3 regions of the Streptomyces sp. NPDC052107 genome follow, and region 3 is predicted to be linked to each of the others. Evidence: riboswitches for the same ligand, from Rfam matches in the RefSeq annotation. Region 3 holds a riboswitch; each other region holds the start of a gene.
The links. A riboswitch is a leader RNA that binds a small molecule or an ion and turns the genes downstream of it on or off. The one in region 3 is predicted to bind thiamine pyrophosphate.
Positions count from the first base shown of each region.

Region 1: it holds a riboswitch for thiamine pyrophosphate, as region 3 does, so the genes downstream of both, thiO (glycine oxidase ThiO) here and AB0M27_RS06585 (thiamine ABC transporter substrate-binding protein) in region 3, are expected to answer to the same signal.
Region 2: it holds a riboswitch for thiamine pyrophosphate, as region 3 does, so the genes downstream of both, thiC (phosphomethylpyrimidine synthase ThiC) here and AB0M27_RS06585 (thiamine ABC transporter substrate-binding protein) in region 3, are expected to answer to the same signal.

Region 1 is NZ_JBFAWG010000001.1:224,829-234,561, forward strand. Features, by position in the region: gene AB0M27_RS01035 (hypothetical protein) at 1-1,118, opposite strand, end outside; gene pknB (Stk1 family PASTA domain-containing Ser/Thr kinase) at 1,272-3,188, opposite strand; gene AB0M27_RS01045 (thiazole synthase) at 3,884-4,678, opposite strand; gene thiS (sulfur carrier protein ThiS) at 4,682-4,882, opposite strand; gene thiO (glycine oxidase ThiO) at 4,885-6,048, opposite strand; TPP riboswitch at 6,046-6,157, opposite strand; gene AB0M27_RS01060 (hypothetical protein) at 6,211-6,561, shown strand; gene AB0M27_RS01065 (FAD-dependent oxidoreductase) at 6,594-7,826, shown strand; gene AB0M27_RS01070 (Rv2175c family DNA-binding protein) at 7,891-8,256, shown strand; gene thiE (thiamine phosphate synthase) at 8,350-8,997, shown strand; gene metF (methylenetetrahydrofolate reductase [NAD(P)H]) at 9,144-9,733, shown strand, end outside.
Region 2 is NZ_JBFAWG010000008.1:115,390-125,122, reverse strand. Features, by position in the region: gene AB0M27_RS11475 (cytochrome ubiquinol oxidase subunit I) at 1-156, opposite strand, end outside; gene AB0M27_RS11470 (cyclophilin-like fold protein) at 366-743, shown strand; gene hisC (histidinol-phosphate transaminase) at 758-1,837, opposite strand; gene AB0M27_RS11460 (LacI family DNA-binding transcriptional regulator) at 2,262-3,374, shown strand; gene AB0M27_RS11455 (metallophosphoesterase family protein) at 3,655-4,734, shown strand; gene AB0M27_RS11450 (hypothetical protein) at 4,915-5,778, shown strand; gene thiC (phosphomethylpyrimidine synthase ThiC) at 6,076-7,860, opposite strand; TPP riboswitch at 7,853-8,029, opposite strand; gene AB0M27_RS11440 (YibE/F family protein) at 8,102-9,550, shown strand.
Region 3 is NZ_JBFAWG010000004.1:236,579-246,311, forward strand. Features, by position in the region: gene AB0M27_RS06575 (hypothetical protein) at 1,179-1,334, shown strand; gene rlmN (23S rRNA (adenine(2503)-C(2))-methyltransferase RlmN) at 1,460-2,566, shown strand; TPP riboswitch at 2,590-2,698, shown strand; gene AB0M27_RS06585 (thiamine ABC transporter substrate-binding protein) at 2,785-3,858, shown strand; gene AB0M27_RS06590 (iron ABC transporter permease) at 3,906-5,507, shown strand; gene AB0M27_RS06595 (ABC transporter ATP-binding protein) at 5,508-6,527, shown strand; gene AB0M27_RS06600 (maleylpyruvate isomerase family mycothiol-dependent enzyme) at 6,553-7,350, shown strand; gene AB0M27_RS06605 (LAETG motif-containing sortase-dependent surface protein) at 7,425-8,117, opposite strand; gene AB0M27_RS06610 (Rossmann fold nucleotide-binding protein) at 8,279-9,403, opposite strand; gene AB0M27_RS06615 (VOC family protein) at 9,420-9,733, opposite strand, start outside.

The sequences.
Region 1 (9,733 bases), on a different contig from region 3:
GACGGCGAGGCGGGAGTGATGCGGAAGGTGGCGTACGTCCACCGGGCGGTCGCCCGCGCCGGACGCGAGCGCCGCTGAAGCAGCGGGCCCGGATCGACCACCGGCGAGCAGTGTCCGGCCCGGCCGCGCACCCAGCGGGCCAGCTCCTGCCCGCGCGTTCCCGGGACGCGCTGGGACAGCGCCGCGACGAACGTCAGCAGTGGCGGCACCGGGCGGCCGGCCTGCGCGATCTGCTGCAGGTCGTGCACGATGCCGAGGATGTCCTCGGGAGCGCCCTGCCAGGGGCGGCGCACCGGGCCGAGCGCCTCGTCGCGCAGCGTCACCAGACCCGGCAGCGGCACCGCGCCGTCCAGCAGCAGGCGGTAGAGGTCGTCCATGGCCTCGGCGTCGAACGGGCCGTCGTCGTACAGACCCTGGTGGAGGTCGGTCTCCGGCACGGAGGGGTCCGTGAGCAGCTCTCCGGACAGCGCGAGGGCGGCGCGCAGCGGGGGCCAGGACCGGGCCAGCCGGGCCATGGGGATCATCCATGTCACCCCCGCGTCCGGTGCCTTGTCCCGCAGGACGGCCAGCCCCATGACCCGGGAGGTCGCGACGTCCTTCACGCCGCAACCGCTGTACCCCTTGCCGACCTTGCGGCCCGTGTCGGGCGCGTCGTTCAGCTGGATCAGCGCCGACGCCGGCCCGCCGGGGCCGGCCATGAGGCAGTCCGCCCACACCCCGTGCGGCTGTCCCTGGGGGTAGCCGTACACCTGCATCCGCCGCTTCGCGCTGTAGGAGCCGGCGGACAGGTGGCCGTGCGAGCTGGGTAACCGGTCGCCGGCCAGGGACAGATCGCCGTGCAGGGTCAGCACCGAGAAGTCCTCGTGCGAGTTTCCGCCCCCATAGTGGTGCCCGCCGCCCGGGGAGCCGCTCAGCCGCAGGCCGTTGCTCAGGCTGATCGTCACGGTGGCGCCCGGGTCGTCCTGCCACGGCCGGCCGAGGGCGCTCGTCACCACGTGGGCGCACGTCAGCACGTACCGCGGCGGCATGACGACCCCTCCGCCCACGGGCATGCCCGTGGGCCCGAGGATGCTCACCTGCCAGACGTCGGTTGCGGTCAACTGCGCGACCGGTTCCACCCCCAAGACGCCTCTCCCCCCGTCTGCCGCGCCACCGGACGAGCACCGCGAAGCCGCCATAGTAGCGGCCTCGGAGGGGGCGGACGCAGGGGGCAACAGTCCATCGACGGCGGCCAGTTGACACTGCCCCCGAGGGGCCCGCAAGTGCCCTGGTCAGCGGATGGTGATCGTGATGGCCGATCCCTTGGGCGCCTTGTCGCCGCCCTTCACCGACTGCTTCTTCACGGTGTCGCCGAACAGCCCGAGCAGGCCGCGGTCCTCGTCCACCTTGAACCCGGCGCCCTCCAGCGCCTTGTGGGCGTCGTCGACACTGTCGCCGACCACGTCCGGCACCTCGACCATCTCCGGGCCCTTGGACAACGTCAGCGTCACCGTGTCGCCCTCGGCGGCCTGGCTGCCGTCGCCCGGGCTCTGCTGGGCCACCTTGCCCTTGTCGTACTCGGAGTTGACCTGCTGGGGCGCGATCTTCACCTTCAGCCCGGCTTCCGTCAGCTGCTGCCTGGCGTCGGCCGGATCGTCACCGGTGACGTCCGGCACGTCGATCGGGCGGCCCTTGCTGACGGTCAGCGCGATCGCCGACCCGGCGTGCCGCTCGGTGCCGGCCCGCGGTGTCGTGGCGATCACCGAGCCCTTGGCGACGTCCTCGCTGAACTCCCGGGTGACCATGCCCGGTTCCAGCCCGTCCGCCTTCAGCCGCGCACGCGCCTCGGCCAGGGGGCGGCCCGCGACATCCGGCACGTTCACCGTCTCCGGGCCGAGCGAGATGGTCAGCGTCACCGAGTCGTGGTCGCGGATCCGGGCGCCGGGCGCGGGGTCGGTGCCGATGACCGTGCCCCGCTGGACCGCGTCGTTGTACTCGCGCTTGACCTGTCCGACCTCGAGGCCGGCCGACTTCAGCCGGTCCCGGGCCTGCGCCTCGGTCTTCGACAGCAGTGGCGGGACCTTCGTGAACTGGCCGGAGTTGATGTACCAGACGCCGGCGCCCACGCCGAACACCACCAGCACGGCGGCGACGACCGTCAGCACCAGGCGCCGCGACCGCCGCGGTGGCACCGGAGGCGCCTGCAGCCGGCTGGTGTGCTGGACGCCGCCCCCGGCCGGCTCCTCCTCGTTGACGGGCAGCGGCCGGGGCACGGTCAGCGAGCGCGGTATCACGCTCGTACGGTCGCCGGCGTTGTCGTGCTCCGCGGACAGCGCCTGCGGCGGTATGGCGTCCAGCTGCTCGTCGCTCAGCCCCTGGCGCGCCTCGCGTACCTGGGCGAGCAGTGCCACGGCGTCGTGCGGCCGGATGTCCGGGTTGCGAGCGGTCGCGGATGCCACCACCTCGTCCAGCTCGTACGGCAGCCCCGGCACCAGTGCCGAGGGCGGCGGCACGTCCTCGTGGATGTGCTTGTAGAGGACCTGCGCGGGGGAGTCCCCCGAGTGCGGCTTGCCGCCGGTCAGCATCTCGTAGAGCACGACACCGCAGGCGTAGACGTCGACGCGTGGATCGGCGGTGCCCTGCTCTATCTGCTCGGGCGCGAGATACGACACGGTCCCGAGGACGGCGCCGGTCGTGCTGGTCTGGGTGTCCACCGACCGCACCAGCCCGAAGTCGGCGACCTTGACCCGGCCGTCGTCCCCTATCAGCACGTTCTCGGGCTTCATGTCCCGGTGCACGAAACCGGCCCGGTGCGCGGCGCCGAGCGCGGCGAGCACGGGCTCGAGGATGTCGAGGGCCGCGCGGGCCTGCAGCGCCCCCCGCTCCCGCAGCACGTCCCGCAGAGTGCACCCGGCGACGTACTCCATCGCCAGGTACACGTACGACCCGTCGGTGCCCTGGTCGAAGACCTGCACCACGTTCGGGTGCGCCAGCCGGGCGACGGACTTCGCCTCCCGGATGAACCGCTCCACGAAGGATCCGTCGGCCGCGAGCGTCGGGTGCATCACCTTCAGCGCGAGCACACGGTCCAGACGGGTGTCCAGGGCCCGGTAGACCGTGGCCATCCCGCCGACCGCGATCCGCGCGTCGACGCGATAACGGCCGTCGAGCACCTGCCCGACGAGAGGGTCCTGAAGGGTCGTATCCACGCAGGGGAGTCTACGAGGACCCACCGACACTTCCCCCGCCGAGAACGCTTTCCCCCAGGCACTGAAGCCGACCTGTGACGCGACACACGAACAAGGGTTCCGATCCCCAGCCCCACACCCCCACACCGCCCCCACCCCCGCCGTCTGCCGCCGCCCACCGCCCGGCCGCCGTCTGCCGCCGCGCACCGCGCGGGCCGCCGTCTGCCGCCGCGCACCGCGCGGGCCGCCGTCTGCCGCCGCGCACTGTCCAGGCGGTTGGCTGGCGCCGCCCACTGTCCGGGCCGTCGGCTGCCGACGGCCACCGTCCAGGCCGCTCGCTGCCGCCGGCAGCCCCCCCGTGCAGTTCGCTGTCTCCTGCGGCCCGTGCCGCCCGCGCCCCACGACTCGTGGCCGTCGCGGCGCAGGCGACCCGCTGCTACGGCCTGTGTGGCCCGCCGGCGTCGCCCCGCGACTCGTGGCCGTCGACGCTGCAGGCGTTCGGTGGCTGCCGGCGTCGTCACCGCGAGCTGTGCGGCCCGCCGGCGCCCCCAAGACTCGCGCCCGCCGACGGCGCAGGCGTCCCGCTGCCGCCGGTGCCGCCCCCACAACCCGCGGCCGCCGACGGCGAGGACGCCCCACGGGATAAGTCCAGCCCCCCAGCAGGCGGTAACGGGCGGTGCGCGGGTGGGAGAGCCGTGGGCAAGTGCGGCACAGGGTCAGAACGCAGGACGCTCGGGATCCAGCACGGCCAGGCCCCCCGCAGGAGACGACGCCTCGGCGAAGTGCCTGCGCGGAATCCGCCCGGCCAACCGAGCCAGCCGACCTCCCTCCACGGCATGCCTCATCGCCGCCGCCATGAGTTCCGGCTCCTGCGCCCGGGTCACGGCGGAGGCGAGCATCACCCCAGCACACCCCAGCTCCATGGCCAGCGCGACATCGGACGCCGTACCGGCCCCCGCATCCAGAATCACCGGCACGCGCGCGTGCTCGACGATCAGCTGGAAGTTATGGGGATTGCGGATCCCGAGCCCGGACCCGATCGGCGACCCCAGCGGCATGACGGCGGCACAGCCCACATCTTCCAGCTTCCGCGCCAGCACGGGATCGTCATTGGTGTACGGCAGCACCGTGAACCCGTCGTCGACCAGCGTCTCCGCCGCCTCCAGCAGCTCCACCGGATCCGGCAGCAGCGTCCGCTCGTCGGCGATGACCTCCAGCTTGATCAGATCCGTGCCCAGCGCCTCCCGCGCCAGCCGCGCGGTCAGCACGGCCTCGCCCGCGGTGAAACAGCCCGCCGTGTTCGGCAGCACCCGGATGCCCAGCCTCTCCAGCACCGACAGCACCGAACCGTGCACGGAGGGGTCCACCCGCCGCATCGCGACCGTCGTCAGCTCCGTACCGGAGGCGACCAGCGCCCGCTCCAGCACCTCCAGGCTGGGCGCACCGCCCGTACCCATGATCAGCCGCGACGAGAAGGTCGTACCCCCGAGGACCAAGGGATCGTCGGCCATGGCTCAGCCTCCCTGGACCGCGGTGAGGACTTCGACCCGGTCGCCCTCGGCCAGCGCCGTGGACGCCCACTGCGCGCGCGGGACGACGGTCTCGTTGACGGCGGCGGCCACCCCGGAGGGCGCCGAGACCAGCGACCGTACGACGATGTCCAGAGCGGTACCCGGAACGATCTCCCGGCGCTCTCCGTTGACAGAGATCGAGATGCTCATGCGGGCTGCTCCATGAGGACGGCGGCGCCGAAACGCTGCGGCGTGAAGGGACGGGCTTCTTCCGGGAGCCGGCCGCTCGCCAGCACCTCGGCCATCACATCCCCGGTGACCGGCGTGAGCAGCACGCCGTTGCGGTAGTGCCCGGTGGCCAGCAGCAGCCCGTCGAGCCCGGACGGGCCGAGCAGCGGCGCGTTGTCGGGGGAGCCGGGGCGTAGCCCGGCCCGGGTCTCGGTGAGCGGCAGTTCGGTGATGCCCGGCACCAGCTCGTGGGCGTCGCGCAGCAGCTCGTACACGCCGCCCGCGGTGACGGTCGTGTCCCAGCCCAGCTCCTCGCTGGTCGCGCCGACGACCAGTTCGCCGTTCTCGCGGGGCACCAGATAGACCTGGCTGCCGCGGACCACGGCCCGTACCGTCCGGCTGAGGAAGGGCGCGTACCGGCGCGGCACCGTCAGCCGCAGCACCTGCCCCTTCACCGGCCGCACCGGCGGCAGCAGCGCCTCCGGCACGCCCGTGAGCCGCCCGCTCATGCTTCCTGCCGCGAGCACCACCTGCCCGGCGCGCAGCTCGGTGCCGTCCGCGGTGATCACCCCGGCGGCCCGGTCCCGTACGACGTCCAGCCGCTCGGCCCACGCGCGATGGAACACCACGCCGGCCCGCTCGCATGCGCTCACCAGGGCCGCCGCCAGCCGCCGCGGGTCGATCTGGTGGTCGCCCTCGACCCGCAGCCCGCCGCGCACCCCGGGCGCCAGCATCGGCTCCAGGCGCCGGCACTCCCGCCCGGACAGCCACTCCGAGTCCAGGCCGGAGCGTTGCTGCAGGGCGTGCAGTTCACGCAGATGTGCGCGGTCGTCGGCGTCGAGCGCGACCGCGAGGGTGCCGCAGCGGCGGTAGCCGAGGTCCTGGCCGGTCAGCTCGGTCAGCTCGGCCGTGAAGTCCGGGTAGCGGCGGGCCGATTCCAGGTTCAGGGCGAGCAGCCGCTCCTCGCCGTAGTGCAGTTCGGTGACCGCGGCCAGCATCCCGGCCGCGACCCGCGCGGCCCCGCCGCCGGGCTCGGGGTCCACCACGGCGGTCGCGAGCCCGCGCTGCGCCGCGCGCCAGGCCGTGACCAGGCCGATGATTCCGCCCCCGGTGACGAGGACGTCGGACGTACGTGACGACATGGGCGTCCAGCCCCTCCCTTCGCCGGCATGACCCGGATCAGGTTCGTACGGTCGGAGGCCGCCAGCCTCCCTCTCAGCCCGGTGCGTCCGGGCTCCCGCGAGTGCTTGTACGGTGGCCACCCTAGCCCGCCCCCCTCGTCACCCGTAAGGGAGCCCCTGCCCATGGCCCGGTCGCTCGACGGACTGATCCTCGCCCCCCTGGCGGACCAAGCCCCAGGTCAGGTGGGTACCCGCACCCGGTTCGCGTACCACGAGGAGGACGGCGAGATATGGGCCGAGTACGCGGGCGGCGATGTCGTACGCGGTCATCTGGTCGGCACCCGGGAGGGCGACCGTCTGGACTTCCGCTATGTCCAGCTGAAGACCGACGGGACGACCTCCTCGGGGCACTGTGTCTCCACGGTCGTGGAGCTGCCGGACGGGCGGGTGCGGCTGGAGGAGACCTGGGAGTGGGAGTCCCAGGCGGGCGCCGGTACGAGCGTTGTGGAACAGGTCACCGGGCACGCCCGCTGACTGACGCGTTGTCACGTGTCTATGGTGATCGGGTGAGCGAGCAGACAGCGCAAGGGGGCACGCCGGCGGGGCGGCGCGTGGTCGTGGTGGGCGCGGGCATGGCCGGGGTGCAGACCGCGGTCGCGCTGCGGGAGCAGGGCTTCAAAGGTCCCGTCACCGTGATCGGCGCGGAGCCGCACCAGCCGTACGACCGGCCGCCCCTGTCGAAGGCCGTACTGCTCGGCAAGGCCGAGGACTCCGCCTTCGACGTGGACTTCGAGTCCCTCGGCGTCGAGCTGCGGCTCGGCTGCGAGGTGCTGGGCCTGCGCCCCGCCGAACACGAGCTGGACACCGAGGCGGGCCCGGTGCCGTACGACGTCCTGGTCCTCGCCACCGGCGCCGAGCCGATCACCCTGCCCGGCACCGAGGGGGTGCCCGGCGTGCATCTGCTGCGCACCTTGGACGACGCCGAACGGCTGAAGCCGGTGCTCGCCCGGCAGCACGAGATCGTGGTCGTCGGGGCCGGCTGGATCGGCGCCGAGTTCGCCACGGCCGCCCGCGAGACCGGCTGTGCGGTGACCGTCGTGGAGGCCGCCGACCGTCCGCTCGCCGGCGCCCTGCCCGCCGAGGTCACGGCGCCCATGGCCGCCTGGTACGCCGACGCGGGTGTGGAACTGCGCACCCACGCGCGCGTGGATCACATCGAGCCCGGCGCGGTCGTGCTCGCCGACGGCACCCGGCTGCCCGCGGACGCCGTCGTCGTCGGCATCGGCGCCCGCCCCGCCACCGCCTGGCTGGCCGTCTCCGGCGTGGAGCTGGGCCCGCACGGGGACGTCCTCGCCGACGACCGGCTGCGCACCTCGGTCGAGGACGTGTACGCAGTCGGCGACTGCGCCTCCTTCCCCTCCGCCCGCTACGGCGAACGGCTGCTCGTCCACCACTGGGACAACGCCCTGCAGGGCCCGCGCACGGTCGCCGCGAACGTGCTCGGCGAGACCCCGGCGGTCTACGACCCGGTGCCGTACTTCTGGTCCGAGCAGTTCGGCCGGTTCGTGCAGTACGTCGGCCACCACGCCGCGGCCGACCGCATGGTCTGGCGCGGCGACCCGGAGGGCCCGGCCTGGACGGTCTGCTGGCTCCGCGAGGACCGCCTGGTGGCCCTGCTGGCGGTGGGCCGACCGCGTGATCTGGCGCAGGGCCGTCGGCTGATCGAGGCGGGCCGCCGGATGGACGCGCGGGCCCTGGCGGACCCGGCGAAGCCCCTGAAGGACGCCACGGCCGCCTAGCCGGGTCCTCCCGCCCGGACCTGCCTGACTTCCGACTGTCAGTGGGGGATGGCAGGCTTGTCCTGTGACCGAGATTGAAGCAAAGATCGATGCTCTCGTCCCCGCCTGGCTCACCCTCCCCGACATCGCCGAACAGCTCGGCGTCGAGGTGACGCGTGTGCGGCAGCTGGTCAAGGAGGGCCAGCTCATCGCCGTACGCCGGGGTGAGAACCGCGCACTGCACGTCCCCGCCGCCTTCATCGACGGGGACAAGGTCGTCAAGGGCCTGTCCGGCACCCTGACGCTTCTGCGGGACGACGGCTTCACGGTCGAAGAGATGATCGAGTGGCTCTTCACCCCCGACCCGACCCTGCCCGGCACCCCCGCGCAGGCTCTGAGCGAGAATCGCGGCACGGAGGTGAAGCGCCGCGCCCAGGCGCTCGCCGTCTGAGCCGAATCGCACATGAGGGGTGGCGTGCGGGCCGTCCTGGCCCGTACGCCACCCGCCGAAGCCGCCAGGGACACCGACCAGGGGGACCCACGTATGTCCGACACCGCACGCGCCGCGCTCGCCGACGCCCGCCTGTACCTGTGCACGGACGCGCGCAAGCGCCAGGGCGACCTTCCCGAGTTCCTGGACGCGGTCCTGGCCGGCGGTGTCGACATCGTGCAGTTGCGCGACAAGGCCATGGAGGCCGCCGAGGAGCTGGCGCACCTGGAGGTCTTCGCGGACGCCTGCGCCCGGCACGGCAAGCTCCTCGCGGTGAACGACCGCGCGGACGTCGCCCACGCCGCCCGCGCCGACGTGCTCCACCTCGGCCAGGGCGACCTGCCGGTCCCTGCGGCCCGTGCCGTCCTCGGTGACGAGGTGCTGATCGGCCGCTCCACGCACGCCGAGTCCGAGGCCGCCGCGGCCGCCGCGCAGGAGGGCGTGGACTACTTCTGCACCGGCCCCTGCTGGCCCACCCCCACCAAGCCGGGCCGGCCCGCGCCCGGCCTCGACCTGGTGCGGTACACGGCCGGTCTGGGCACCGACCGCCCCTGGTTCGCGATCGGCGGGATCGACCTCGCCAACCTCGACCAGGTGCTGGACGCGGGCGGCCGCCGGGTGGTCGTGGTGCGCGCGATCACCGAGGCCGACGACCCGGGAGCGGCCGCGGCGGAGTTCGCGAAGCGGCTGCGGCAGGGCTAGCGACACGGCTTGTCGGCTCTTCCGACCGCGTTTCTGTCCGGTTTTCTGTCCGCCTTTCTGTCCAAGGAGTGGACAGGAAAGCGACAATCAGGGCAAATCTCCGTCCTTCGGTTGGGGGACCGCCCCTCCCTGGCTAACCTGCCGGTATGGCCCTCGGAACCCCCTCCACCAGGACTGATCGCGCACGCACCGTGCGCGACATGCTCGCCAGCGGCAAGACGACGTACTCGTTCGAGTTCTACGCGCCGAAGACCCCCCAGGGCGAGCGGAACCTGTGGAACGCGCTCAGAAGGGTCGAGGCCGTCGCCCCCGACTTCGTCTCCGTCACATACGGCGCCGGCGGTTCCACGCGCACGACCACGGTCCGCGAGACGCAGCAGATCGTCGTGGACACCACGCTCACGCCCGTCGCCCACCTCACCGCGGTCGACCACTCGATCGCCGAACTGCGGAACATCATCGGCCAGTATGCGGACGCCGGGATCCGCAACATGCTCGCCGTGCGGGGCGACCCGCCCGGCGACCCGATGGGCGAGTGGGTGCCGCACCCCCGGGGACTGACGTACGCGGCCGAACTCGTCCGGCTCATCAAGGAGTCGGGCGACTTCTGTGTGGGGGTCGCCGCCTTCCCGGAGATGCACCCTCGCTCCGCGGACTGGGACACCGACGTCGCCCACTTCGTGGACAAGTGCCGTGCGGGCGCGGACTACGCCATCACACAGATGTTCTTCCACCC
Region 2 (9,733 bases), on a different contig from region 3:
GAGGTACTTCTCCTTCTCCGTGCGCACCCAGGCCGTCTGCAGCCCGGCCGTAAGGGCGGCCAGGGAGATCGTCAGCGGGACGAACAGGAAGTGGTAGACGGTGGTGATGCCGAACTGCCAGCGCGCCAGTGTCTCCGGCGCCAGAGCCAGGTCCACGTCGTCACTCTCCTTACTACGCCGCGATACAGCGGCGATTCGCCCCGTCTGTCGCGCACATACGGGGCAAACGGGACGTGCTTGTGAACGCGTTCACATTCACAAGCCATTATGACGTACCGATTTTCGGGCCGGTAGGGCGGGGTGGCCCTCCCGCCGCAACGTCAAGATCTTGGCAGCGACTTCAACATCTTGTTGAATTGCGCGCCATGCAGATACGTATCTCCTGGCCCGCGGGAAACATCACCGCGACCCTCGAAGCAGACACCCCCACCGTGCAGGCCCTCGCCAAGGCACTGCCGCTCACCTCCAGCGCCTACACATGGGGCAAGGAGGTCTATTTCGACACAGGTGTCACTGTTTCACGTGAAACGGACGCCCTGCAGGTCGTGGAGCCGGGCACGGTGGCCTTCTGGACAGACGGCGACGCGCTCGCCCTCCCCTACGGCCCGACACCGATCTCGCGAGGCGACGAATGCCGCCTCGCGAGCCCGTGCAACGTTCTGGGAAGCCTGGACGGGGATGCCCGCGTTCTGGCGACCGTACGAGATGGCGACCCCATCCGTGTGGAACTGATCGACAAGTAGAGCCCGCGCCAGGGCTACAGCTCCTTGCGGAACGCCTCCGCCACCTTCAGGAAGATGTCGTTCGCCTCGTTCTCCCCGACCGTCACCCGCACACCCTCGCCCGGGAACGGCCGGATCACCACACCGTGCTGCTCACAGGCCTGAGCGAACGCGACCGTACGCTCCCCCAGCCGCAGCCAGACGAAGTTCGCCTGCGTCTCCGGCACCGTCCAGCCCTGGGCGCGCAGCGCGTCGACCACGCGCGCGCGCTCACACACCAGCGAGCCGACCCGTCCGAGCAGCTCGTCCTCGGCCCGCAGCGAGGCGATCGCCGCTTCCTGCGCGAGCTGGCTGACACCGAAGGGCACCGCCGTCTTGCGCAGCGCCGCCGCGACCGGCTCATGGGCGATCGCGAAACCGACGCGCAGCCCCGCGAGGCCGTAGGCCTTGGAGAACGTGCGCAGAACGCAGACGTTGGGCCGGTTCCGGTACAGCTCGACGCCGTCGGGCACCTCGGTGTCGCGGATGAACTCGCGGTAGGCCTCGTCCAGCACCACCAGGACATCGCCGGGCACCCGGTCGAGGAACCGCTCCAGCTCGGCCCGCCGCACCACCGTGCCGGTCGGGTTGTTGGGGTTGCAGACGAAGATCAGGCGCGTCCGGTCGGTGATCGCGTCCGCCATCGCGTCCAGGTCGTGCACATCGCCGGGCGTGAGCGGCACCTGCACCGACCGGGCGCCGCTGATCTGCGTGATGATCGGGTACGCCTCGAAGGACCGCCAGGCGTAGATCACCTCGTCACCGGGACCGCTGGTGGCCTGGAGGAGCTGCTGGGCGACGCCCACCGAGCCGGTGCCGGTGGCCAGGTGGGAGACCGGGACGCCGAAGCGCTCCGACAGCTCCTCCATCAGCCCGGTGCACGCCATGTCCGGATAGCGGTTGAAGTCGCAGGCGGCCGCCGTCACGCTCTCCATCACGCCGGGCAGCGGCGGATACGGGTTCTCGTTGGAGGACAGCTTGTAGGCAACCGGCCCGCCGGCCGCGGCGGGCTTGCCAGGCTTGTAGGTGGGGATACCCTCCAGCTCGGCGCGCAGCTTGGGGCTCGTCTCGCTCACCGCAGTCCTCCTCGCGACCACCGGCGGACGCCGCCGGCTTCCAATACTCCTCACCTTATGAGGATTCGGCCCCGGTGCGTACAGGTGGCGGTCCTGCAAAACGTGAACCAGATCCGCCCCGGCGCCATCCCAGCGCATCACCGTACGAAGGCGTACGTTTCAGGGGGCGCGCCGTACATATATCTATGCGCCGGTAGCTCGCGCCGTGGCGCGCATCACCCGTGCAGGTGAGTTGAGACCTCTTCGAGACATCGGGCACTTGGCAGGTCCATACGCGTCACTGCGTCACGTCCTGCCGCAGGATCGTTCAACTTCCTCTCTTTCAAAGGCAGTTGACGCTGTATGACCATGCAGAAACGTGCCTGTCAATGCGTGCATATGCGTCCGCACTACCCCACCGCATGAGCCCTACTATCGGCTCGCCATGACAGCAGCAGGGAAGCACCAGGTGAGCCGCGCGGAAACCTCACGTCGAGGCAGCCGGCCGGGCCGGGCGGGCATCAGAGACGTGGCCGCCGCCGCCGGAGTCTCCATCACGACCGTCTCCGACGCCCTCAACGGCAAGGGGAGACTCCCGGATGCCACCCGGCGCCATGTCCGCGAGGTCGCCGACCGGCTGGGATACCGTCCTTCCGCCGCCGCCCGCACCCTCCGTACCGGCAAGTCGGGTCTGATCGGCCTGACCGTGACGACGTACGGGGATGAACCTTTCACCTTCACGGAGTTCGCGTACTTCGCCGAGATGGCACGGGCCGCCACCTCGGCCGCGCTCGCCCGCGGCTACGCCCTCGTGATCCTGCCCGCGACCTCCCGCCACGACGTGTGGTCCAACGTCGCCCTGGACGGCACGGTCGTCATCGACCCCTCCGATCAGGACCCGGTGGTCAGCGAGCTCGTCCGGCAGGGACTGCCGGTCGTCTCCGACGGCCGGCCGGCCGGCTCGCTGCCGGTCACCGCCTGGGTCGACAACGACCACGAGGCCGCCGTCCTCGGCATCCTCGACCACCTCGCCGACGCCGGCGCCCGCCGCATCGGCCTGCTCACCGGCACGACGACGGACACGTACACCCACCTGTCCACCACCGCCTACCTGCACTGGTGCGAGCGGGTGGGCCAGGACCCGGTCTACGAGGCCTACCCGGCGCACGACCCGTGCGCGGGCGCCGTGGCCGCCGACCGGCTGCTCGCCCGCCCCGACCGGCCCGACGCGGTCTACGGCCTGTTCGACCCCAACGGCACCGACCTGCTGGCCGCCGCCCGGCGCTACGGGCTCCGTGTCCCCGACGACCTGCTGCTCGTGTGCTGCAGCGAGTCCATGGTGTACGCCAGCACCGAGCCGCCCATCACCACGCTCTCCCTGAAGCCCCGCCGTATCGGCACCGCCGTGGTCCAGCTCCTCATCGACGCCATCGAGGGCGTGGAGTCGGACCAGCCGGTCGAGCAGGTGATACCGACCGAGCTGATCGTGCGCACCTCCTCGCAGCGGCGCCCGCCGCGCACGACGGTCAGCCCCCCACGGTCGCCGGACGGCAGATAGCGCCGGAAAGCGGGGCGCTCACCCCGTGCATGCACCGGCCGAGAGAGGGGGCTCGGCGGGCCGGCGACCGGGGGCCGGGGGTTCGGCCGGTCGAGAGCCGGCCGAACACCTGCCCAAACGGGGCGAAAGCCGCGGTGAACTGGAGTCTTGTTCCGATTCACCACCCCTGGGTCATCACACGGCGCGACGCGCATTCCTATGATGGGCCCACGACACCGCGGACCGCTGCGACCAGGCAGTCCGAAGGGGTGCAGATGCGGCGCGATGGTGGAGGGGTCTGATGACTCAGGGGGCCGGTCAGGGACCCGAAGTGGAGCGGACGGCGACGCTGCGCGACTTCCGGGTACCTGCGTACGTCCACGAGACCGGACCGTACGTCCGCACCGCCCACCCGGGCGACACCCCGCCGCCCGCCGACCCGGCGTACCCCGACGACTACACACCCACCCAGCGCGACCTCCCGGTCATCAACCGCACCGAGACGGTCCAGGTCCCCGTCGAGACGGCATCCGCGGCCCCGGCCCCGCAGCCCGAGACCGGGCCGGGACCGCTGTTCGTCGTCGGAGACGTCCACGGGTACCTCGACGAACTGATGGCCGCACTGCAGGAGCAGGGACTGATCGACGCCTCCGGCCAGTGGTGCGCCGACACCACCCGGCTGTGGTTCCTCGGCGACTTCACCGACCGCGGGCCCGACGGCATCGGCGTCATCGACCTCGTGATGCGGCTGTCCGCCGAGGCCGCGGCGGCCGGCGGCTACTGCAAGGCCCTCATGGGCAACCACGAGCTGCTGCTGCTCGGCGCCAAGCGCTTCGGCGACACCCCCGTCAACTCCGGCGCGGGCACGGCCACCTTCCAGGCGGCCTGGCTGCTCAACGGCGGACAGAAGACCGACATGGACCGCCTCCAGGACCACCATCTGCAGTGGATGGCCCGGCTCGACGCCGTCGAGGAGGTCGACGGCTATCTGCTCGTGCACTCGGACACCACCGCCTACCTCGACTACGGCGACTCCATCGAGGCGGTCAACGACACCGTCCGCGAGACTCTCACCCGCAACGACGCGGACGAGTGCTGGGATCTGTTCCGCAAGTTCACCAAGCGCTTCTCCTTCCGCTACGAGGGCGGCGCCGACGCCGTGCGCTCGCTCCTCGATACGTACGGCGGCACCCGCATCGTTCACGGTCACAGCCCGATTCCCTATCTCCTCGGCGAGGTCGGCTCCGAGGACGGCGAGGAGGGCACCGGTCCCGTCGTGGAGGGACCGCACGTCTACGCCGACGGGCTCGCCATCGCGATGGACGGCGGGGTGACCATGGCCGGAAAGCTACTGGTCCGGCAACTTCCCCTGGCCACCTGACCGTTCCGCGAGCAGGCGCCCCCGGCGGAGTACCCGCAGGCCGGTGGGCAATTTCCGGCAACCCCCTGTCACCGTGTGCCGTCACGGCTCTACCATCGGCTTATCCGTAGCAGGCTCCCCTCCGTTTCTGCCCGACGGCTCGCCGGCGTGCGAGCCCCAAGCCCTACGGAGCATCGGGGGATGCACATGAACAGCGTTCCGCAGCACCTGCAGAGCGAGGACCGCCAGGAATTCGAGCGGCTCCTCGATGAGGCGCTGCGCTCCGCACCACAGCGACCGGAACTGGCCGCCGTCGGAGAGCGGCTCAATCCCGAACAACTGCGCACCATGGCGCTCAACGCCACCGCACTGATAACGGCCGCCGCCGCGGCCGAATACCAGCACTACGTGAAGATCCGCCAGGAACTGCGTCAACCGGCGATGACCCCCTCGGCCTCCGGTGACTCCGCTCCCGCGGACCAGAGTTCGGCCGTCCCCGGGCTCGTCGGCGGTTTCGGCGAGGCGACCGAGAGCACCGGCGCGGGTGCCGTCGCGGTCATCGCCGTACTGGCTCCCGTCCTCTCCGGAACCGCCGCGGCGATCTTCCTGCTCGTCGGATACATCCTGAAGACGCTGAGCCCCGGACAGACCTTCGCCCAAACCATGCTGACCGCGGGGTGGGTGTTCGGCGCGGTGACCGCGGCCACGATCCTCCTCGCCGCTGTCGGACTGCTCCTCACCGCCCTGCGCAACAGCAACTCGCCACAGGCCCAGGCGCTGGACGCGGCGCACCGGGAACTGGACAGCGCCAGAGAGGCCTGGCGGGACGCCCTGCTGGAGCGCGGCATCCTGCCGTTCCTCACGGAGGCACTCGCCGAGCCCCGACCAGCGGCCCCCCTGCACCGCACGACCCCACCCGCCCCGCGCGGCCGCATGCCCCGCCTGGGGTACGACCGCCCCGGTTTCAGCAGTCCCGACGACGGCACCCAGTCCGGCCGGCCGAGCTTCACCAGCCCGGACTACACGAGCCCGGACTTCGGTGGCCCGGAGCACCAGCCCGAGTAGCCCCACCGGCAGCCCGGACACGGCTCGCGCTCCCGACCGACGTGGGCCCGACCGGGCGGCCCACCGGTGTGCCGCCGTCCCGGTCGGCCGACCGGTCGGCGTCATGCCCGGCCGCATGGCGAAGCACCTCGAACGGCGCGGGTCACGGCCGGCCGAAGCCACCGAGGCACACGCACCATCGCGGCAAAGCGCACCACCGGCAAGATCGTCCTGACGCCCTGAGCGACACCAGCGGGGTCCGCGCCTCACGTGACGCCGGGCGGCGGCTCGGAAACGCGGACCGCTTGCGCCTGGCCCTCAGTCCGCGATCGGCAGGTACACCCGGTTACCCGCCGCCGCGAACTCCCTCGACTTCTGGGCCATGCCCTCCTCGATCTCCTCCTGGCTGCCGCCGTGTTGACGGCGGATGTCCTGGGAGATCTTCATGGAGCAGAACTTCGGCCCGCACATCGAGCAGAAGTGGGCCGTCTTGGCCGGCTCCGCCGGAAGGGTCTCGTCGTGGAACTCCCGCGCCGTGTCCGGGTCCAGAGCGAGGTTGAACTGGTCCTCCCACCGGAACTCGAAGCGGGCGTCGGACAGTGCGTCGTCCCACTCCTGGGCGCCCGGGTGCCCCTTGGCGAGGTCGGCCGCGTGCGCGGCGATCTTGTAAGTGATGACGCCGGCCTTGACGTCGTCACGGTTGGGCAGGCCCAGGTGCTCCTTGGGCGTGACGTAGCAGAGCATCGCCGTGCCCCACCAGGCGATCATCGCGGCGCCGATGCCGGAGGTGATGTGGTCGTACGCCGGCGCGATGTCCGTGGTCAGCGGGCCGAGCGTATAGAACGGAGCTTCATCGCAGATCTCCTGCTGAAGGTCGATGTTCTCCTTGATCTTGTGCATCGGGACGTGTCCCGGGCCCTCGATCATCGTCTGTACGTTGAAACGCCTGGCGATCCGGTTGAGTTCCCCGAGCGTCCTCAACTCCGCGAATTGCGCCTCGTCGTTGGCGTCCGCGATCGAACCGGGCCGCAGGCCGTCACCCAGCGAGTACGTGACGTCGTAGGCGGCGAGGATCTCGCAGAGCTCCTCGAAGTTCTCGTACAGGAACGACTCCTTGTGGTGCGCCAGGCACCACGCGGCCATGATCGAACCGCCACGCGAGACGATTCCCGTCTTGCGGTTGGCGGTGAGCGGCACGAACGGCAGCCGGACGCCCGCGTGGACGGTCATGTAGTCCACGCCCTGCTCGGCCTGCTCGATGACCGTGTCCTTGTAGATCTCCCAGGTCAGTTCCTCGGCCTTGCCGTCGACCTTCTCCAGGGCCTGGTAGAGCGGCACCGTCCCGATGGGGACAGGGGAGTTGCGCAGCACCCACTCGCGGGTGGTGTGGATGTTGCGGCCGGTGGAGAGGTCCATGACCGTGTCGGCACCCCAGCGGGTCGCCCAGGTCATCTTCTCCACCTCCTCCTCGATGGAGGAGGTCACCGCCGAGTTGCCGATGTTGGCGTTGACCTTCACCAGGAACCGCTTGCCGATGATCATCGGCTCGATCTCCGGGTGGTTGACGTTGGCCGGCAGCACCGCCCGGCCCGCCGCGATCTCCTCGCGGACGACCTCGGGAGACACGTTCTCCCGGATGGCCACGTACTCCATCTCCGGGGTGATCTCGCCCCTGCGGGCGTATGCGAGCTGCGTGACCGCCTCGCCGGCCCGGCCCCGGCGCGGCTGGCGCGGCCGTCCGGGGAAGACCGCGTCCAGGTTGCGCAGCCCGCCGCGCGGCGAGGTGTGCTTGATCCCGTCGTCCTCGGGACGAACGGGGCGGCCCGCGTACTCCTCGGTGTCCCCGCGGGCGATGATCCAGTTCTCCCGCAACGGCGGCAGGCCCCTGCGGACATCGGTGTCGACGAGTGGATCGGTGTACGGGCCCGACGTGTCGTACAGCGTGACCGACTGCCCGTTGGTGAGATGCACCTGACGGACCGGCACACGCAGGTCGGGGCGCGAACCCTCGACGTACGCCTTGTGCCAGCCGATGGACTTCCCGGCCTCCTGGGACATCTCGTCCTCAACGGAGGCAGGCGTGCATGCGTCCTTGTTGGTCATGAGACCTACTCCCTACGCCGGCATTACCCGGTAACAGGTTCGGCGGTCGACGCAGCGGTTTCCGTCTGTCGACATCCGCGCGGAACATCGCTTGTTCCACGTGAAACATCGCGCCTACGGAGGTCAGCGCCCTCTCAGCCCGGTGCTCCGAGCTCCCGCGTGTGCAAAGGTGCCTCCACGCTAGCGTCATGAGTGGCGCGGTGAACAGTGGGCCCCCTGCCGTTGTTGCGATGATCGGGCGGTGACCGGAATGCAACAGTACCCGTATCGGCCTCCCGAGCCGCGCCACCGACCGAGCTCGAGGCAGGGCGATGACGGCCACACCCCCGAGCGGGAGGACAGCCGGGATGACAGCCGCGGTCATGGCCACGGGCAGCCACACGGTCACAGCGGCGGTCACAGCCACAGCCATGGACCCGCCGCGCCCGTCTCCCGGCACCTGCGCAAGGTCATCGCCGCGGTCCTGGTCCCGTTCACCGTGGCGGTCGTCGTCGGACTGGTCGTGCTCTGGCCCGGGGGAGCCCCGTCCCACAAGCGCAGCGGCGTCGGCTTCGACCGGGCGACCCAGCAGGCCACGGTCACCAGGGTCGTCGAGGTGAGCTGCAAGTCGGTGAACGCCTCCGGTGGCACCCCGACCGGCGACACCTCCACCGCCGCGGGCAGCCCGGCGGATCAGGAGCCGAAGGGGAGCTGCAAGAAGGCGACCGTCCGGGTCGACACCGGCAAGGACAGGGGCCGTACGTTCATCGAGATCGTGCAGCCGGACCAGAGCCGACAGCTCAGCCAGGGTGAGAAGGTGGTGGTCGCCTACGAGCCCTCGGCGCCGAAGGACCTGCAGTACTCGGTGACCGACGTGAACCGGAAGTTCCCCATGACGCTGCTCGCGGGAATCTTCGCGCTCGCGGTCGTGGTGGTCGGCAGGCTGCGCGGCGTGATGGCGCTCGTCGCACTGGCCGCCAGCTTCCTGGTGCTGACCCTGTTCATCCTGCCCGCGATCCTCCAGGGTTCGAATCCGCTGCTCGTGGCGGTGGTCGGATCGAGCGCCATCATGCTGCTCGCCCTGTACATGTGCCACGGCCTGTCCGCACGCACCTCGGTGGCGGTGCTCGGCACACTGGTCTCGCTGCTGCTGATCGGCGTCCTCGGCTCGCAGTTCATCGGCTGGGCCGCCCTCACCGGCAACACGGACGACAGCACCGGCCTGATCCACGGCCTGTATCCGTCGATCGACATGAGCGGTCTGCTGCTGGCCGGCGTCATCATCGGCTCGCTCGGCGTTCTGGACGACGTCACCGTGACGCAGACGTCGGCGGTCTGGGAGCTGCACGAGGCCAATCCGACGATGGGCTGGCGCGGGCTGTACCGCGCGGGCATCCGCATCGGCCGCGACCACATCGCCTCCGTGGTCAACACCCTCGTCCTCGCCTACGCCGGTGCCGCGCTGCCGTTGCTGCTGCTGTTCTCGATCGCGCAGAGCGGCGTCGGGACCGTGGCCAACAGCGAGCTGGTGGCCGAGGAGATCGTGCGCACGCTGGTGGGCTCGATCGGTCTGGTCGCCTCGGTGCCGGTCACCACCGCGCTCGCCGCGCTGGTGGTCTCGGCCGACCGCCCCGGCTCGGGCACACCGGTGCCGGCCGCGACGCGGCCGGCACCGGCACGCGGCGGCCGGGGACGACGCCGGAAGCGGTAGGGCCGGCGAGCCGACGGAAAGCGGCAGTGGGCCTGCCTGAGGCCGGCTCAAGCAAGCGGTGAGCCCGCCTGAAACCGACCCGGGGATGCAGCGAGCCCGCCGTGGCCGGTGCGAGACGCGGTGACCGAGTCTCGACGCTCCATGCAGAAGCGTTCCTGCACAATCCCACGCGGCACGGTGGAG
Region 3 (9,733 bases):
ATCTGGCCCGAGTGCCCAACGTGGCAGGGCACCCAGGCCACTTCAGGGGGCGGGGTGGCGCGGTCACACACCGAACAGCGACGGGCGACTAGCCTGCGGAACAGAGGCCGTCGTTCGGACAGAACACAACCCCCGTGTAGTTGTGGCCGGTCCGTATGGTCACGGGATTCGGGTCGGGGGGGAAGTTGACGTAAGAACCCGCGTCAGCTGTAGCGCTGAAGTGGACCGTCGTCCCGACCGGGAAGCTCGCAGTGCAGTGCGGCCGAGCGACGGACAGGTTCGGTCGGACGGGCGCCAGTGGGCGCCGACCGGTCTTCGGCGCGGGTCAGTGCCTCCCGTACGGTGTCGCGCTGGAGGCGCGGGGAGATGCCGACAGTCTCGCTCTCGGCGATCTGCTTTTCGAGGAAGGCGAGGATCGCCCGGAGCCGCGGTGCATCAGGCGGGAAGAGCAGTCGTGCCCGACAGCTGGCACAGACGCCCTCGCAGCTCGGTCCGGCCGGGCCGCGTGGCGAGCTGCCGGTAGGTGGCGCGTCACTCCTACCGTGCTTGGGCGAGGTCGTCGAGGAACGGTCGCACCGCAAAATTCAAGCATGTGTTCGATTCTTCGGCGTCATCGTGGAGGCAGGCACGTGACGGGTAGGGCATGCGCCGGAACCGAGAGGGAGTCACACACCCGCCGAATCCTTAAAAATTTACCTAAGTCCTATTGACTAGGGCCATATCCGGTGCATTGTGATTAATAGGCCATAACACCGAAAGAGTTACAAAGTCGATGAGGACGTCTAGTCGACGGAGCGACTTGGACAGGATGTGGTTCAGGCCCCCGGCAAGCCGGCGCGATACCGGAATGACAGTGACGACTGAAGCTCCAGGACACGCGCAGCACTACCGGGGACTGCTTTGCCCTCGGAGCCGTCGCACGGGCCGGGTCGCCGTGCGACGGCTGTGCTGAGCCCGCGAAGCCGCCCGCCTGGTTTCCCTGAGGTGGGCTGCTCGTGCAACGAGCGCGGACGGTGACCGCACTCGGCCGCCTGCTGCGGGCGGTCCCGAGGTGCCGGCCGTCGACGTGGTGCGGGAGAGCTGGGCGGCAACTGTCGCGGCCCTGCCTGTGGGGACGCGGATCACTGGCGAAGTCATCGGTCGCGGGGCCCATCGGAATCCTCATACGTATAGATCGCGTGCCGAACGCCATGGCGCTGGCGGAGATCACGTCCATGCCGCGGGGAATGGACCTCCCGGCCCTCGGCGCCTTCGTCAGTGGTGAGGGCCTCAGGCACGCCTACAACCACCAGGTCAGGGTCCGGCTCGACGAGTGGCGGGCAGCCGACGAGTGATCGCCCCTGGGCCGTCCCTGGGCCGCCCGAAGCCGCTCAGCAGCGACCGGTGACGCCTACTGACGACTGACGTAGCGAGCCGCAGCCGCAGGTCACCCATTTGGATCTGCGACACTGGTAACGCCATGCCTAAGCCCGGAGAACTCACTTTCGTCGCCCCGCGCGGAGCTCAGAAGCCGCCGCGGCATCTTGCCGATCTCACGCCCACCGAGCGCAAGGACGCGGTGGCCGAGGCCGGGGAGAAGCCGTTCCGCGCCAAGCAGCTCTCGCAGCACTACTTCGCGCGGTACGCGCACGACCCGGAGCAGTGGACCGACATCCCCGCCGGATCGCGTGCCAAGCTCCAGGAAGCGCTGTTCCCCGAGCTGATGACCGTCGTGCGGCATCTGTCGACCGACGAGGGGACCACCCGCAAGACGCTGTGGCGGCTGTTCGACGGGACCCTCGTGGAGTCCGTGCTGATGCGGTACCCGGACCGGGTCACCATGTGCATCAGCTCGCAGGCGGGCTGCGGGATGAACTGCCCGTTCTGTGCGACCGGGCAGGCGGGGCTCGACCGGAATCTGTCCACAGCCGAGATCGTCCATCAGATCGTGGACGGGATGCGGGCGCTGCGGGACGGAGAGGTGCCCGGCGGGCCCGCTCGGCTCTCCAACATCGTCTTCATGGGCATGGGCGAGCCGCTCGCCAACTACAAGCGTGTCGTGGGTGCCATTCGGGCGCTGACCGATCCGGCTCCGGACGGGCTGGGGTTGTCGCAGCGCGGGATCACCGTGTCCACCGTCGGGCTCGTGCCGGCCATCCACCGGTTGGCCGACGAGGGCTTCAAGTGCCGGCTCGCGATCTCCCTGCACGCCCCCGACGACGAGCTGCGCGACACCCTCGTCCCCGTGAACACGCGCTGGAAGGTGCGCGAGGTGCTGGACGCCGGGTTCGAGTACGTCGAGAAGAGCGGGCGCCGGCTGTCCATCGAGTACGCGCTGATCCGGGACATCAACGACCAGGCGTGGCGCGGCGACCGGCTGGGCCGGCTGCTCAAGGGCAAGCCCGTGCACGTCAATCTCATTCCGCTGAACCCGACGCCGGGGTCGAAGTGGACCGCCTCGCGGCCCGAGGACGAGAAGGCGTTCGTCGAGGCCATCGCCGCCCACGGCGTGCCCGTCACCATCCGGGACACCCGTGGCCAGGAGATCGACGGAGCCTGTGGTCAGCTCGCTGCCACCGAGCGGTAATCTGGCCGGGTCCACATATCTTCATATTCCGACAGGGGAGCGCCACAGCGCTGAGAGTGCGGCGGACAGGGCCGCAGACCCTCTGAACCTCGCCCAGGTCATTCTGGGTAGGAAGTTCGGTCATCACTCAAGCTGTTGCGCCCTGCCCGGGTCCTTTCCACACACAAGGCCCGGGCAGGGCCGCGTCTCTTCCTGGCCAACCCCCAGGAGGACATCCAGTGCACAACAAGACCTTCGTGGCCGTGGCGGTCGGGCTCGGCCTGATCGGCCTGTCCGCGTGCGGTTCGACCGACACGAAGTCGTCCGCGGACTCCAAGACCGTCACCCTGGTCAGCCACGACTCGTGGCGTATCTCGAAGAACGTGCTGAAGGACTTCGAGCAGCGGACCGGGTACAAGGTCCGCAATCTGCAGGACGGCGACGCCGGGCAGGCCGTCAACAAGGCGATCCTGACCAAGGACAACCCGCAGGGCGACGTCTTCTTCGGCGTCGACAACACCCTGCTGTCCCGTGCCCTCGACAACGGCCTCTTCCAGCCGTACACCGCCAAGGGCCTCGACAAGGCCGGCGCCGCCTACCAGCTCGACCAGGACAAGCACCGGGTCACGCCCGTCGACTACGGCGACATCTGCGTCAATTACGACAAGGCCTACTTCAGCAAGCACCAGCTGACCCCGCCGCAGTCCTTCGCCGACCTCGCCAAGCCCGAGTACAAGAACCTCCTCGTCACCGAGAACGCCGCCACCTCCTCGCCGGGCCTCGGCTTCCTGCTCGGCAGCGCGGCCCAGTTCGGAGACGACGGCTGGCAGGACTACTGGAAGAAGCTCAAGGCCAACGGCGTCAAGGTCGTCGACGGCTGGGAGCAGGCGTACTACCAGGAGTTCTCGGGTTCGTCGGAGGGCAAGAAGGCCGGCGGTGACCGGCCGCTCGTTGTCTCGTACGCCTCCTCCCCGCCCGCCGAGGTCATCTACGCCAAGAAGCGGCCCAGCACCGCTCCGACCGGGGTGTCGTACGGCACCTGCTTCCGGCAGATCGAGTTCGCCGGGCTGCTCAGCAACGCCCAGAACCCCAAGGGCGCCAAGGCGTTCATCGACTTCCTGGTCTCCAAGGAGTTCCAGGAGGACATGCCGCTGAACATGTTCGTCTACCCGGTGGTCGAGGGCGCGAAGGTTCCCGCCGAGTTCACCGAGTACGGCAAGGCCGCCGAGCACCCCGAGACCATGGCTCCCGGCAAGATCGCCGCCAACCGTGACCAGTGGGTCAAGTCGTGGACCTCGCTCGTACTGAAGTAGCCCCCGACACGAGGGACCGGCGCGGGAGCGCGGCGCGGTTCGGGCTGATGGCCCTGCCCGTCGCGTTCTTCGCGCTGTTCTTCGCCTGGCCCGTGGCCGCGATCGTCGCGCGCGGGCTGAAGGTGGACGGCGCCTGGCAGTTGGGGCGGACCGCGGACGTGGTCACGCGGCCGGACATCCGGCACGTGCTGTGGTTCACCACATGGCAGGCGCTCGCCTCCACCGGGCTCACCCTGCTGCTCGCGCTGCCCGCCGGGTACGTCTTCGCCCGTCTCGACTTCCCGGGCAAGCAGGTGCTGCGAGCGGTCGTCACCGTCCCGTTCGTGCTGCCGACCGTCGTCGCCGGCAGCGCGTTCCTCGCCCTCGTCGGGCACGGCGGGCTGCTCGACGACCTGTGGGGCGTACGGCTGGACACCACGGTGTGGGCGATCCTGCTGGCCCACGTCTTCTTCAACTACGCGGTCGTCGTACGGACCGTGGGCGGGCTGTGGTCCCAGCTCGACCCCCGGCAGGAGGAGGCCGCCCGGATGCTGGGCGCGTCTCCGCTCGGCGCCTGGCGGAGGGTCACCCTCCCGGCGCTCGCACCCGCGGTGGCCGCCGCCGCGTTGATGGTGTTCCTGTTCACCTTCACCTCCTTCGGCATCGTGCAGATCCTCGGCGGCCCCACCTTCTCCACCCTCGAAGTGGAGATCTACCGACAGACGTCCGAGGTCTTCGACCTTTCCGCGGCCGCCGTCCTCACCCTCGTCCAGTTCGTCGCGGTCGGCTTGATCCTCGCCGTGCACGCCTGGACGGTACGGCGCCGGGAGACCGCTCTGCGGCTCGTCGACCCGAAGACGGCCGCCCGCCGCCCGCGCGGCGCCGGTCAGTGGGCCCTGCTCGCCGGTGTCCTCGTCACCATCGCGCTGCTTCTCGTCCTGCCCCTCGCCGTGCTGGTCCGCCGCTCCCTGGACGCGCCGGGCCTCGGCTACTACCGGGCGCTGACGAACCCCGACGGCGGTACGTTCCTGGTGGCGCCCGCGCACGCGGTGTGGACCTCGCTGCAGTACGCCGTCGCCGCCACCGCCGTCGCCGTGGTGATCGGAGGTCTCGCGGCCGCCGCGCTGGCCCGCCGGGACGCCGGCCGCCTGGTCCGGGGCTTCGACGCGCTGCTGATGCTGCCGCTCGGCGTCTCCGCCGTGACCGTCGGCTTCGGCTTCCTGATCGCCCTCGACAAGCCGCCGCTGGACCTCAGACAGTCCTGGATCCTCGTCCCGCTCGCGCAGGCGCTGGTCGGCGCCCCCTTCGTCGTACGGACCATGCTGCCCGTGCTGCGCGCGGTGGACGTACGCCTCCGGGAGGCCGCCGCCGTGCTCGGGGCCTCGCCCTGGCGGGTGTGGCGGGAGGTGGACCTGCCGCTGGTGCGGCGGGCGCTGCTGGTCGCGGCCGGGTTCGCCTTCGCCGTCTCGCTCGGCGAGTTCGGGGCGACCGTGTTCATCGCCCGGCCCGACAACCCGACGCTCCCGGTCGCCGTGGCCCGGCTGCTCAGCCGCCCCGGAGACCTCAACTACGGCCAGGCGATGGCCCTTTCGACCATTCTGATGGTGGTGTGCGCCGCCGCGCTGCTGTTCCTGGAGCGGCTGCGCACCGACCGGACGGGGGAGTTCTAGATGCTGCTGAGCCTCGATGCCGCGACCGTGCGCTTCGGCGGGCGGGCCGTGCTCGACGCGGTCGATCTCGACGTCGCCGAGCACGAGGTGGTGTGTGTGCTGGGCCCCAGCGGCAGCGGGAAGTCGACCCTGCTGCGGGCGGTCGCCGGGCTCCAGCCCCTCTCCGGCGGACGGGTGTTGCTCGACGGCCGCGACCATGCGGGCGTGCGCGCGCACCGGCGGGGCGTCGGCCTGATGTTCCAGGACCACCAGCTCTTCCCGCAGCGGGACGTCGGCGCGAACGTGGCGTTCGGACTGCGCATGCACGGCGTCGCCAAGGGCGAACGGGACGCCGAGGTCGGGCAGTTGCTGGACCTGGTCGGGCTGCCCGGGGCCGCCCGGCGGGCCGTGGCCTCCCTGTCCGGCGGTGAGCAGCAGCGCGTGGCCCTCGCCCGGGCGCTGGCTCCCCGGCCCCGGCTGCTCATGCTCGACGAACCGCTCGGCCAGCTCGACCGCTCCCTGCGCGAACGACTGGTGGTCGAACTCCGCGAACTCTTCCGCCGGTTGGGTACGACCGTGCTCGCCGTGACCCACGACCAGGGCGAGGCGTTCGCGCTGGCCGACCGGGTGGTGGTGATGCGGGACGGACGGATCGCCCAGTCCGGCACGCCTCTTGAGGTGTGGCAGCGGCCCGCCGACGCGTTCGTGGCCCGCTTCCTCGGCTTCGACAACGTGGTCCCGGCGACCGTCGCCGGCACGGCCGCCGACAGCCCCTGGGGCAAGCTGCCGGTCCCCGACGGCTCCCCGCAGGGCAGCCGCACGCTCCTCGTCCGGCCCGCCGGGGTGCGGCTCGTGGCGGCCGACACCGGCCTGCCCTGCACGGTGACCGCGCGCACCTTCAAGGGCACCCATGTGGCCGTCCACCTCCAGCCGGCGGACGGGCCGCGCCTGGAGGCGGCCTGCGCGCTGCGGGACGCGCCCGAGGTCGGGGACGGGGTGGGCGTGGAGTTCGACGCGGCCGAAATCGTCGTGCTCGACTGATCGGCGCGCCCCTAGGGTGAGGCTCATGACCTTGCTCGCGCATGAGCGCTACTGCGACGAAATCGCCGACCAGGTGGGCCGGTTCCGGGCCCTGCTGACCTCCGGCGCCGATCTGACGGCCACCGTGCCGACCTGCCCGGAGTGGACGCTGGAACGGCTGGTACGGCACATGGGCGGCGCCCTGCGCTGGGTGGCCACGCTCGTGGGGACGCGGGCCCAGGAGATGGTCCCGCACGAGCAGGTACCGCTCGGCGCGGGACCGGACGCCGAGGGGGACGCGGCAGCCCTCGACGCATGGCTCGCGGAGACCGGCGAGCTGGTCGTCGGGGCGCTGCGCGAGGCCGGTCCCGACGCCAAGGTGTGGTCCTGGACCGGCACGGCCACGAGCGGGTTCTGGGCCCGTCGGATGACCCACGAGATCACCGTGCACCGCGCGGACGCCGCGCTCACGGTCGGGGTGCCCTACGAGGTCGCGCCCGAGGTCGCCGCCGACGCGCTGGACGAGTGGCTGCAGCTCGTGGAGTGGGTGCAGCGCTCAGGGGCGCGGAAGTGGGCCACGGAACTGCGCGGCACGGGCCGCAGCATCCATCTGCACGCCACCGACGCCGACCCCGCGCTGAACGCCGAGTGGCTCGTCGAGCTGGGCGAGGACGGCGTCAGCTGGCGGCGTGGCCACGAGAAGGCCACCGTCGCCCTGCGCGGCCCGCTCACCTCCGTGCTGCTCGCCTTCTACAACCGGCTGCCGCTGGACACCCCCGGCCTGGAGGTCCTCGGCGAGCGTGAGCTGCTGGAGTTCTGGCTGAAGCAGGCCACCTTCGGCTGACACACGACCGCGGCCCGTCCCCTGGGGATAGGAGGACGGGCCGCGGTGGCGTACTGGTGAGAGCGGGCGAGGCGTCAGCCGTTGCCGCGGGCTCCACGACGGCGCATGCCGAAGTAGACCGCGCCACCGCCGACGACGACCAGCGCGCCCGCGATGCCGGCGATCAGGCCGGTGTTGGAGTTGGCACCGGTCTCGGCGAGGTTCGAGTCACCGGCCGCCGGGGACGGCGCGTTGCTCGACGTTCCCGCCGGGGCGGAGCTGGACTCGGAGGCCGACGGGGTCGGGGTGGCCGACTCGGCCGGGGCGGACGTCGACGGCGACGGCTTCGGCGTCGAGGAGGCCGGCGGGGTCGGGGTCGGGCTGTCGGTCTTGCAGGCGGTGGACGCGGTCACCAGGTCGGGCTGGATGTCCTCGTCGACGATGTTGGCCGCCTTGATGTGGACGCGGTAGGTCGCGCTGGGCTTCCAGTCCTCAGGGAAGCTGACCGGAGTGCCTTCGGCCGAGCCCTTGACCTCCTGCTTGCCCACCTGGGTCTCCACGCCGCCGCTGTCCTTCAGGAACACGGTGACGGTGGCGGGGGTGCCGGAGCGGTCGGTGTCGGTGACGACGATGACGCCCTTGTCGCCGTCGCACTTGGCTTCGGCCTTGAAGTCACGGATGTTGCACGCGAGCGCGGAGCTGGACAGACCCAGCACGACCGCGGTCGAGGCGGAGGCGACACCCAGAATGCGCACGGAACGGCGTACGCCACGGTGAGATATGGACAACGTTTGTCCTTTACAGAGTGCAACTGCGGGGGGTTCAGGGGGCGTTGAGGCACGAGATGAGGCGAGTGCCCCACCACCCCCAAGTGGCTCACAGGTCTATAAGCGCTCCGTAAGCAGTGTCAATGCATATGCCGTCAACGACCGTTGGCTTTACTTGCTTATTACGCGCCGAGACGTTTGATCGCCTCCGGAGCCTGCTCGATCCGGTCAACCAGGGCGATACGGGACTCCATCGACCGGCCCCGGGCGAGTGCCCGCAACAGCGGCCAGGCGGGCAACTCCCGTGTCCAGTGCGCCTCGTCGACCAGCACCATGGGCGTCGGTTCACCGCGCGACTCGTAGTAGTTGGGCGTCGCGTTGTCGAAGACCTCCTGTACGGTCCCGGCGGCGCCCGGCAGGAAGACGACCCCGGCGTTGGAGCGGGCCAGCAGGCCGTCCTCGCGGGTGGCGTTGGCGAAGTACTTGGCCGTGTGCGCGGCGAAGGCGTTGGGCGGCTCGTGGCCGTAGAACCAGGTGGGGATGCCCACCGAAGCGCCGCCGCCCGGCCAGCGCTCGCGGACCTCGAAGGCGGCGCGCGCCCAGTCGGTGACGGACGGCCGGAAAGAGGGGGTCTTCGCCAGGAGCCGGAGGGCGTCGTGCAGCATCTCGTCGCGGAACGGGGCCGCGTACGCGCCGAGGTTCGCGGCTTCCATCGCACCGGGCCCACCGCCGGTGGCCACCGTGAACCCGTCGCGGGTCAGCTCCCGGCCGAGCCGGGCGGCGCCGGCGTACTCGGCCGTACCGCGGGCCATCGCGTGGCCGCCCATGACGCCCACCACCCGGGCGCCGACGAGGAGTTCGTCGAGGGCGTCGGAGACGGCGTCGTCGTGGATCGAGCGGAGCATGGAGGCGAATATGTCGCCGTCGGCCTTGGTCTGCTGGAACCAGGCGTAGGCCCGGGCGTCCGGAGTCGCCTCGTAGCCCTCGTCGAGCGAGTCGAAGAGTTCGCCGGGCGCGTAGACGAAACCGCGGTAAGGGTCGAACGGCAGCCCCGGGACGGGCGGGAAGACCAGGGCCCCGGAGGCGCGCACCCCGGCGGCCGCCTCGGCGTTCATGGGACAACCGAGGAAGACGGCGCCGGTCGTGTCGGTGGTGAGCAGGATGTCCGTACGGCTCGTCAGATCGACGGCCTGGACGCGGTACTGGGCGAGTGTGCCGTGCTCGGCGACGACCTCGTCGAACTCGGCGAGGGACTCGATCTCACGGTCGCGGGCGGCACGGTTCGGCTGGGCGGGTGTCGGATGCACCCGCCCATGCTAGGCGTCAGCCCTCGATCGCCGCCGGGTCCATCCACACGACCTCCCAGCTGTGGCCGTCGAGGTCGTCGAAGGAACGGCCGTACATGAAGCCCTGGTCCTGGACGTCGGGGTTGGCGGTGCCGCCGGCCGCGACCGCCTTGCCCACCAGCTCGTCGACCTTCTCGCGGCTCTCCGCGCTCAGGCAGATCAGCACCTCGCTGGTCTTCGAGGAGTCGGCGATCTCCTTCTTCGTGAAGTCGGCGTAGCGCTGCTTGCTGAGCAGCATCGCGATGATCGTGTCGCTGATCACGACGCAGGCGCAGTCGTCGGTGCTGAACT